3 regions of the Robertmurraya beringensis genome follow, and region 2 is predicted to be linked to each of the others. Evidence: riboswitches for the same ligand, from Rfam matches in the RefSeq annotation. Region 2 holds a riboswitch; each other region holds the start of a gene.
What was found. Region 2 has a riboswitch for thiamine pyrophosphate ahead of thiM (hydroxyethylthiazole kinase). Riboswitches for the same ligand answer to the same signal wherever they lie in the genome.

Region 1: it holds a riboswitch for thiamine pyrophosphate, as region 2 does, so the genes downstream of both, ACFFHF_RS19005 (ABC transporter substrate-binding protein) here and thiM (hydroxyethylthiazole kinase) in region 2, are expected to answer to the same signal.
Region 3: it holds a riboswitch for thiamine pyrophosphate, as region 2 does, so the genes downstream of both, thiT (energy-coupled thiamine transporter ThiT) here and thiM (hydroxyethylthiazole kinase) in region 2, are expected to answer to the same signal.

What each region holds. Positions count from the first base shown of each region.
Region 1 is NZ_JBHLUU010000119.1:47,071-49,395, forward strand. It holds gene ACFFHF_RS19000 (peptide chain release factor 3) at 1-1,008, opposite strand, end outside; TPP riboswitch at 1,199-1,309, shown strand; gene ACFFHF_RS19005 (ABC transporter substrate-binding protein) at 1,412-2,325, shown strand, end outside.
Region 2 is NZ_JBHLUU010000127.1:131,584-133,908, forward strand. It holds gene thiE (thiamine phosphate synthase) at 1-390, opposite strand, end outside; gene thiM (hydroxyethylthiazole kinase) at 405-1,223, opposite strand; TPP riboswitch at 1,320-1,430, opposite strand; gene ACFFHF_RS23550 (methyl-accepting chemotaxis protein) at 1,535-2,325, opposite strand, start outside.
Region 3 is NZ_JBHLUU010000122.1:8,245-10,569, forward strand. It holds gene ACFFHF_RS19930 (hypothetical protein) at 1-361, opposite strand, end outside; gene ACFFHF_RS19935 (hypothetical protein) at 393-899, opposite strand; gene ACFFHF_RS19940 (hypothetical protein) at 938-1,093, opposite strand; TPP riboswitch at 1,303-1,401, shown strand; gene thiT (energy-coupled thiamine transporter ThiT) at 1,464-2,057, shown strand; gene ACFFHF_RS19950 (divergent polysaccharide deacetylase family protein) at 2,154-2,325, shown strand, end outside.

The sequences.
Region 1 (2,325 bases), on a different contig from region 2:
TGACTTTCCTAAGCGTGGGATATTGACTGTCATCCCTCTTTCGAATTTTCCTGAACATACACGTAAAAAGGCAATTCTATCCCTATGAGCAGGATTCATATTAGCTTGAATCTTAAAAATAAAGCCTGAGAAATCCTCTGATAATGGATCGATTTTTCCTTCTGTAGATTCCCGTGCTTGAGGTGCAGGTGCAAATTGAAGATAGGTTTCTAGAAAAGTTTGAACACCAAAGTTCGCTAGGGCGCTACCAAAGAATACAGGTGTTAGTTCCCCATTTGCTATTCTTTCACGAGAAAACTCATTCCCCGCTTCATTTAATAGCATGATTTCTTCCAACGTCTGGTCATATAAGGAGTATTGCTTTAATTTATGATCTCCTTCTATTTCTCCATCTTCATTTAACCCAACAAAACGTTCTTCCTCATCTACTCGGAATTGTTCAATTCGCTTGTAAAAACGGTCATATATACCGAGAAATTCTTTCCCCATTCCAATCGGCCAGTTCATCGGATATGATTCTATTCCCATAACCTCTTCTAGTTCAGCTAAAAGTTCTAATGGAGATTTCCCCTGACGATCAAGCTTATTAATAAAGGTGAAAATCGGAATGCCTCTCATTCGACATACTTTAAATAGCTTTAAGGTCTGCTCCTCAATCCCTTTTGCTGAATCGATTATCATGACCGCACTATCAACAGCTGTAAGAGTACGATACGTATCTTCACTGAAGTCTTGGTGACCTGGTGTATCAAGAATATTTACTCGACAGTCATTATAATCAAATTGCATCACACTCGACGTAACGGAAATACCACGTTGTTTTTCAATTTCCATCCAATCGCTCGTAGCAAACTTACCCGTTTTCTTTCCTTTAACTGTTCCCGCATCACGAATGGCTCCACCAAATAACAATAACTTCTCAGTTAATGTCGTTTTCCCAGCATCTGGGTGGGAAATGATCGCAAATGTGCGACGCGATTGTACATCATCTTTAAAATTTTTTGCCATTATAGAAATTCCTTTCTTTCCTTACACAAATTCATCCATAACTTCAATCTTATCGTGACTGTTTAAAGTTTGCAATGTGTTCTTTACAAAAGCAACAACAAACATATCATTATGTTCATTTTCCAAGAAAGTTCTTCCTTTTCAAGAAAATAATTTCTGCTATAATGAGATAGAAATGAAACTAAATAGGTAAGAATTGTAGGGGAACCGATGAAGACCGGTTGAGAGTGCATCCCATTGATGCTGACCCTTTGAACCTGATCTGGATGAAACCAGCGTAGGGAACATATTCTTTAGACAATCATATTGTTTAAACATATGCGCCCGGTTCAAAAACTGCGGCGCTTTTTGTCGTCTATGGGGCCAGGTCATGTTCCTACTTATACCATTGGAGGAGAAAGTAATGAAAAAATGGATAGCTGCAATAACAGCTTCTGTATTACTCGCAGGTTGTTCAGAAACAAATGAACAGCAAACAGAACAAGAGGAGTCAAGCGCTGACTTAAAAAAAGTGACTGTCGTTCTTGATTGGACTCCAAATACGAATCACACAGGACTATATGTTGCAAAAGAAAAGGGCTTTTTTGAAGAGGAAGGTCTTGATGTGACCATTCAGATGCCTGGAGAAGCTGGTGCTGACCAACTTGTTGCTTCTGAGAAAGCTGATTTTGGTGTAGGTTATCAAGAAGGAATTACACAGGCAAGAGTACAAGGAGTACCGCTTGTTTCTATAGCTGCGGTTATTCAACACAACACTTCTGGTTTCGCATCACCGGCATCTAAAAATATTCAATCCCCTAAAGATTTTGAGGGAAAAACATACGGTGGTTGGGGTTCACCTGTTGAAGAATCCGTCATCGACTCACTTATGAAGCAAGAACAAGCAGATGTAGAAAAGGTGAATATTGTAAACATAGGCGATGCGGACTTCTTTACCGCTGTTAAACGTGATATTGACTTTGCTTGGATATACTACGGTTGGACAGGCGTAGAAGCGGAATTACGAGGAGAAGACATTAATATGGTCTACTTAACCGATTACTCCGAAAAGTTAGACTACTATACACCTGTTTTAACCACTAGCGAAAACATGATTAACAACGATCCTGAAACAGTAAGAGCTTTTGTTAATGCCGCTTCAAAAGGCTATGAATTTGCTATCGACAATCCTTCCGATGCCGCTGACGTCTTAATCAAAGCTGCTCCAGAACTTGACGCAGAGCTTGTAAAGAAAAGTCAGGAATGGCTTGCTACCAAATATCAAGACGATGCAGACCAATGGGGTGAGCAAAGTTTAGAAGTATGGGAAAACTATGC
Region 2 (2,325 bases):
AATTCCTAAGTAATCAGCTCCGTTTAGAACGGCCTGAAGTCCCTCTTCAACCGTGTGTGTGGATACACCAAGAATTTTCTTAGGACCTATTGTCTCCCTCACATATTTTGCATTTTCATCATCCTGGCCAACATGTACTCCATCAGCATCAAGAGCGATAGCCAGTGGTAGATCATCATTGACGATAAATGGGATCTTATGTGTCCCGCAGAGTTCTCGCAGTTTTTTTCCAAGTTCGTACTTCTCAATTTCTCCGAGAGTGCTGATCCCTTTTTCTCGATATTGATAACAAGTAATTCCACCTTCAATGGCTAGAGCTAACGTCTCTTCAGGTGTTCGATTCAAGCAGTCTTGACTGCCCATAATAAAATACAGTTTTAGAAAATCCATTTCCTTTTGCTCCCTCATATGGATGTTACTTCTGCAATGCTGACTTTGGCGAGGTCTACCACATCAGAGGATGAAGTGAGCATGAGTTGATTAAGAAATTCCATCTGAAAAGTGCCAACATGTTGGTCACCTGTCGCTAAAATCGCACGCTCAGCAACTGCACCATAAAAGGCTGATGCTCCTGCCGCTGCGAGTAAATAATTGGTTTCTACACTTGCAAACGCTCCTACGACAGATGAAAATAAGCAACCAGTTCCAGTTACTTTTGTTAGAAGTGGATGCCCGTTTGAAATAATAATCGATTCTTCACCATTAGAAACAACATCGTCTTTTCCGGTAACCACAACGGTCATATGTAATTTTTGAGCTGCCATTCGAGCAAGGTCTGTGATATTCCCTTCACCTGTACCAGAATCCACACCGCGTGTTTGCCATTCTTCTCCTATTACGTTGGCTACCTCTGCAGCATTTCCGCGTAATAGGCTAATGTTCACTTCAGATAGAAGTCGTTTTACAGTATTTGTGCGGTATGGTGTTGCACCAGCTCCAACCGGGTCAAGGACGACTGGAACGCCTTTTTCATTCGCTGCTTGACCAGCAATGATCATCGCTTCTACTTCAGGTTCCCTTAATGTGCCGATATTGAGCACAAGGGAATTCGCGATGCTTACCATCTCAGCTACTTCTTCTTTGGCATAGGCCATCACTGGTGAAGCGCCAAGAGCTAACAATCCATTAGCAACAAAATTAGTTACTACTACATTCGTCATATTATGAACTAACGGTGATTGCTCTCTTACTCTATCAATTAATGTTAAAAATTCATGACTCATTTTTCCCTGCTCCTTTCATATTAGCAAAACGATTTCAAGACAAAAAAAGCCAGATTCTTATAGAACCTGGCATAGTTACGAAACAATAAACATTTATCTTCGCAGTAACTACTTCCCTCCGCTGGTATGAGCCAGATCAGGTTCCAAGAGTCGAAAACTGAATTGTTTTCTCTCAGCCCGAACATACGGGCCCCCCTAGTAGATTTCCTATGAAACTATATTTACATCATAGTGGAAGGTTTTTTATAACGCAACTATAAATTATTTAAAAAGTAAAAAAAGTTCCCCCTGTACCAACAGGAGGAAGCCGATTAAATCGTAAATTTCCTTAAAACTTCTTTTAAGTTAATCGCCATTTCATTAACTGTCTGAACAGAAGAAGCGATTTCCTCCATCGTTGCCAACTGTGCCTCAGCAGATGCAGCAACCGCATAAGAGGAGTTCGAATTTACCTTTGCAATTTCTGTTAGCACTTCGATATTGGCAGTTACACATTTGGAACTTTCCGTCATTTTTTGGACATATTGATGAATAGACTGAATCGTTTTACGAATGTCTGTGATAGAGTCAGTGATTTGTATAAAAGATCTTCCCGCTTCATTTACAGCGATTGACCCATTTTCTACTTCAAGCGTATTTTTTTCCATTGCTTTTACGGCTTGATTTGTACCGGTTTGGATTTTCAAAATAAGATCTATAATTTCGTTAGAAGAGCTCTTTGACTGTACGGCAAGTTTCCGGACCTCATCAGCAACCACAGAAAAACCTTTCCCATGCTCCCCGGCTCGTGCTGCTTCAATCGCAGCATTTAAAGCGAGTAAGTTCGTTTGATCTGCAATACCAGTGATCACTTTGGTTATTTGACTGATTTCCTTTGATTGTCTTCCAAGGTTACCAATCACTCCTGCCACTTCGATTACAGAGTCATGTATATGTGACATTTGCTTTATTGCATTCTCTACGACCTTGTTTCCGTTTTTAGACACTCCATCGACCATATTAGCTGAAGCTTCCAGTTTTTCTGATGAAAAAGTGAGAGTTTCTTGAATCGAAGCCAATGTGTTCATTGTATGTATGGTTTCATTTACACTATCTAGTTGTT
Region 3 (2,325 bases), on a different contig from region 2:
CATAAAGGCTCTTAACTATTGGGTTTAACTTACACGAACGTATTTCAGCTATTGATTCTTTGTTTGGTTTAGTGAGCATTATTTCAACGGGTTTATTATGTTCTAACACAACTTTTCTGCTATTAAAATGTGCAACAATTTCTCTTAATGTTTTTTTTGTGATTTTTCTATGAGGTAGAGACAATGAAGTCATGCTGTTTTCGTCTTGGGCGCTTAATAACACAAAAAACTGAGTCAGTATAGAAAATTCCTTGACAAGTGTTTCTTCATTATCAAGTGCCCTGATTTTAAAATCAGAAATTTCTTCCGAAATATTGGACGGTATTGTTTCATTTTCTTCCAAGGCGCTTAACCATTTCAAAGGTAACAACTCCAGTCCCTATAATTTAAATTTATTTAACCTCGAAGTATGACCATCCGTTTGCCCATGCTCCATACACACCATTTTTAACAGTGGTAAATGTACCTCCAAGTCGGGCACGATATGCACCGTCAGAGAGAGTAGTAGATCCTTCATTTCTAATAGTAGAACTTGGTGTATTAATTCGATAATTGAAAGGTAAAGTTTTATGGGGCTCCCAACCTCCATTAAGGAAGCCATGGTCTTTTTGAATTTCTACAGTTACATTACTATAAGAAATTACATCACCACCAACCTGAATTGTCCAAGGGCAATATACGTTATTGCTAATAGAATAACAAGAGACTGTACCACGAGCAAAGTCTAACCCGAAAGTTGAAACCCCTCCACCAGTACCAGTTTTTTTATTAATTGGAGCATAGTCTGTAGTCGCAGTATTACCAACGGATGTTACTTCTGTCGAAGCTGCCTGGGATTGATTTGGAAATGAAGAGAATAAGAGAATCGTAAATAGAAAGAAATACAAATATTTTTTCAAAAAAAATACACTCCTATAGTTTTTTACAATAATGAGAATTATTGGTTAATAGTATTGTACTTTAAAAAAATGCTTCTACCAATAGAATCCAAATATTTTAAATATCTAACTGCCTCAACTACCGGCAATCCTTCCTCGTCTAAAAGAATGTATCTTTTTTTATTATTATCTAGTAATACCTCTTGTACCCTCATTTTCTCACCACATCCCTCTAATAAATTATACATATTAAACTATCAATAACTAGTATTGTTTATCTATTTATTATGTACAAAAATAACAGAATGAAATGACATTCTGACTTATTAGCCTACTAATATTGTAGTATATTTAATTCCAACTAGATGCTTTTCTATTTTATTTTATATGATATAATGAGTACGAAATAATAAACTACATACGAAGAAACCACAAGGGGAGCGTTATGCTGAGAGTGAACGTTTGTTCTGACCCTTTGAACCTGTTAGATAATTCTAGCGCAGGGATGTGGACTGACTGAATTTTTCTTGCAATCATGTCTCTCTACACTCTCCTTGAGGTTTCAGAAAAAGGGGAGATTTTTTTATGGGAAACAAACGACTAATTATGATGATTGAAGCTTCTTTTTTTGCAGCTTTTGCACTAATTCTTGACCTTCTACCATCGATCAAGCTATCGCCTAATATTTCTATTTCATTTGCGATGCTACCAATTTTAATTATTGCTTTTAGATGGGGATTCCTTGCAGCAACAGCTTCTGGCTTTTTATGGGGACTGTTACAAATTGCTATGGGTGATGCTTATATTTTAACTCCGTTACAGGGTTTCATTGAGTATTTTCTTGCCTTTGCGTTTATTGGATTTGCAGGTTTCTTTATGAAAAAAATTCAGGTTGCACTAACTGAAAATAAGAAGAAAGCCCTTCAATGGATCATAGTTGCCACATTCGTCGGAAGTGCTGCACGTTATTTTTGGCATTTTATCGCAGGATTTTTATTCTGGGGAGAAAATGCACCGGATGGGATGTCGCCACTCTTATTTTCACTAGGTGTGAACGGTGGTACCATGATTGGGGCCGCCATCTATTGTTCCATTGTTTTATTCCTTTTAGTGTCAAGTTCTCCAAGATTCCTGTTACACAAAAGGATTTCCTCAGAGAACGTAAAAAAAATATCGTAATTTAACTCTCGTCCAATGTTTTGGACGAGTTTTTTGTATGGTTTTTCCTATATGTGAGAAACTATCCAAATAACTAACATTCAAATGGAGGCTTTCATGAAAAAAACTTCATTTATCATGATCCTAGTCATTTTTACAATGTTTCCTCATCATGGGTATGGCCAGGAAATGAAAAAGGCAGCTATTATCATTGATGATTTTGGAGGTGGTGTAGGAGGTGTAAAGGATTTTTTAGAAGGTGACGTACAAATAACGGCAGCTATTATGC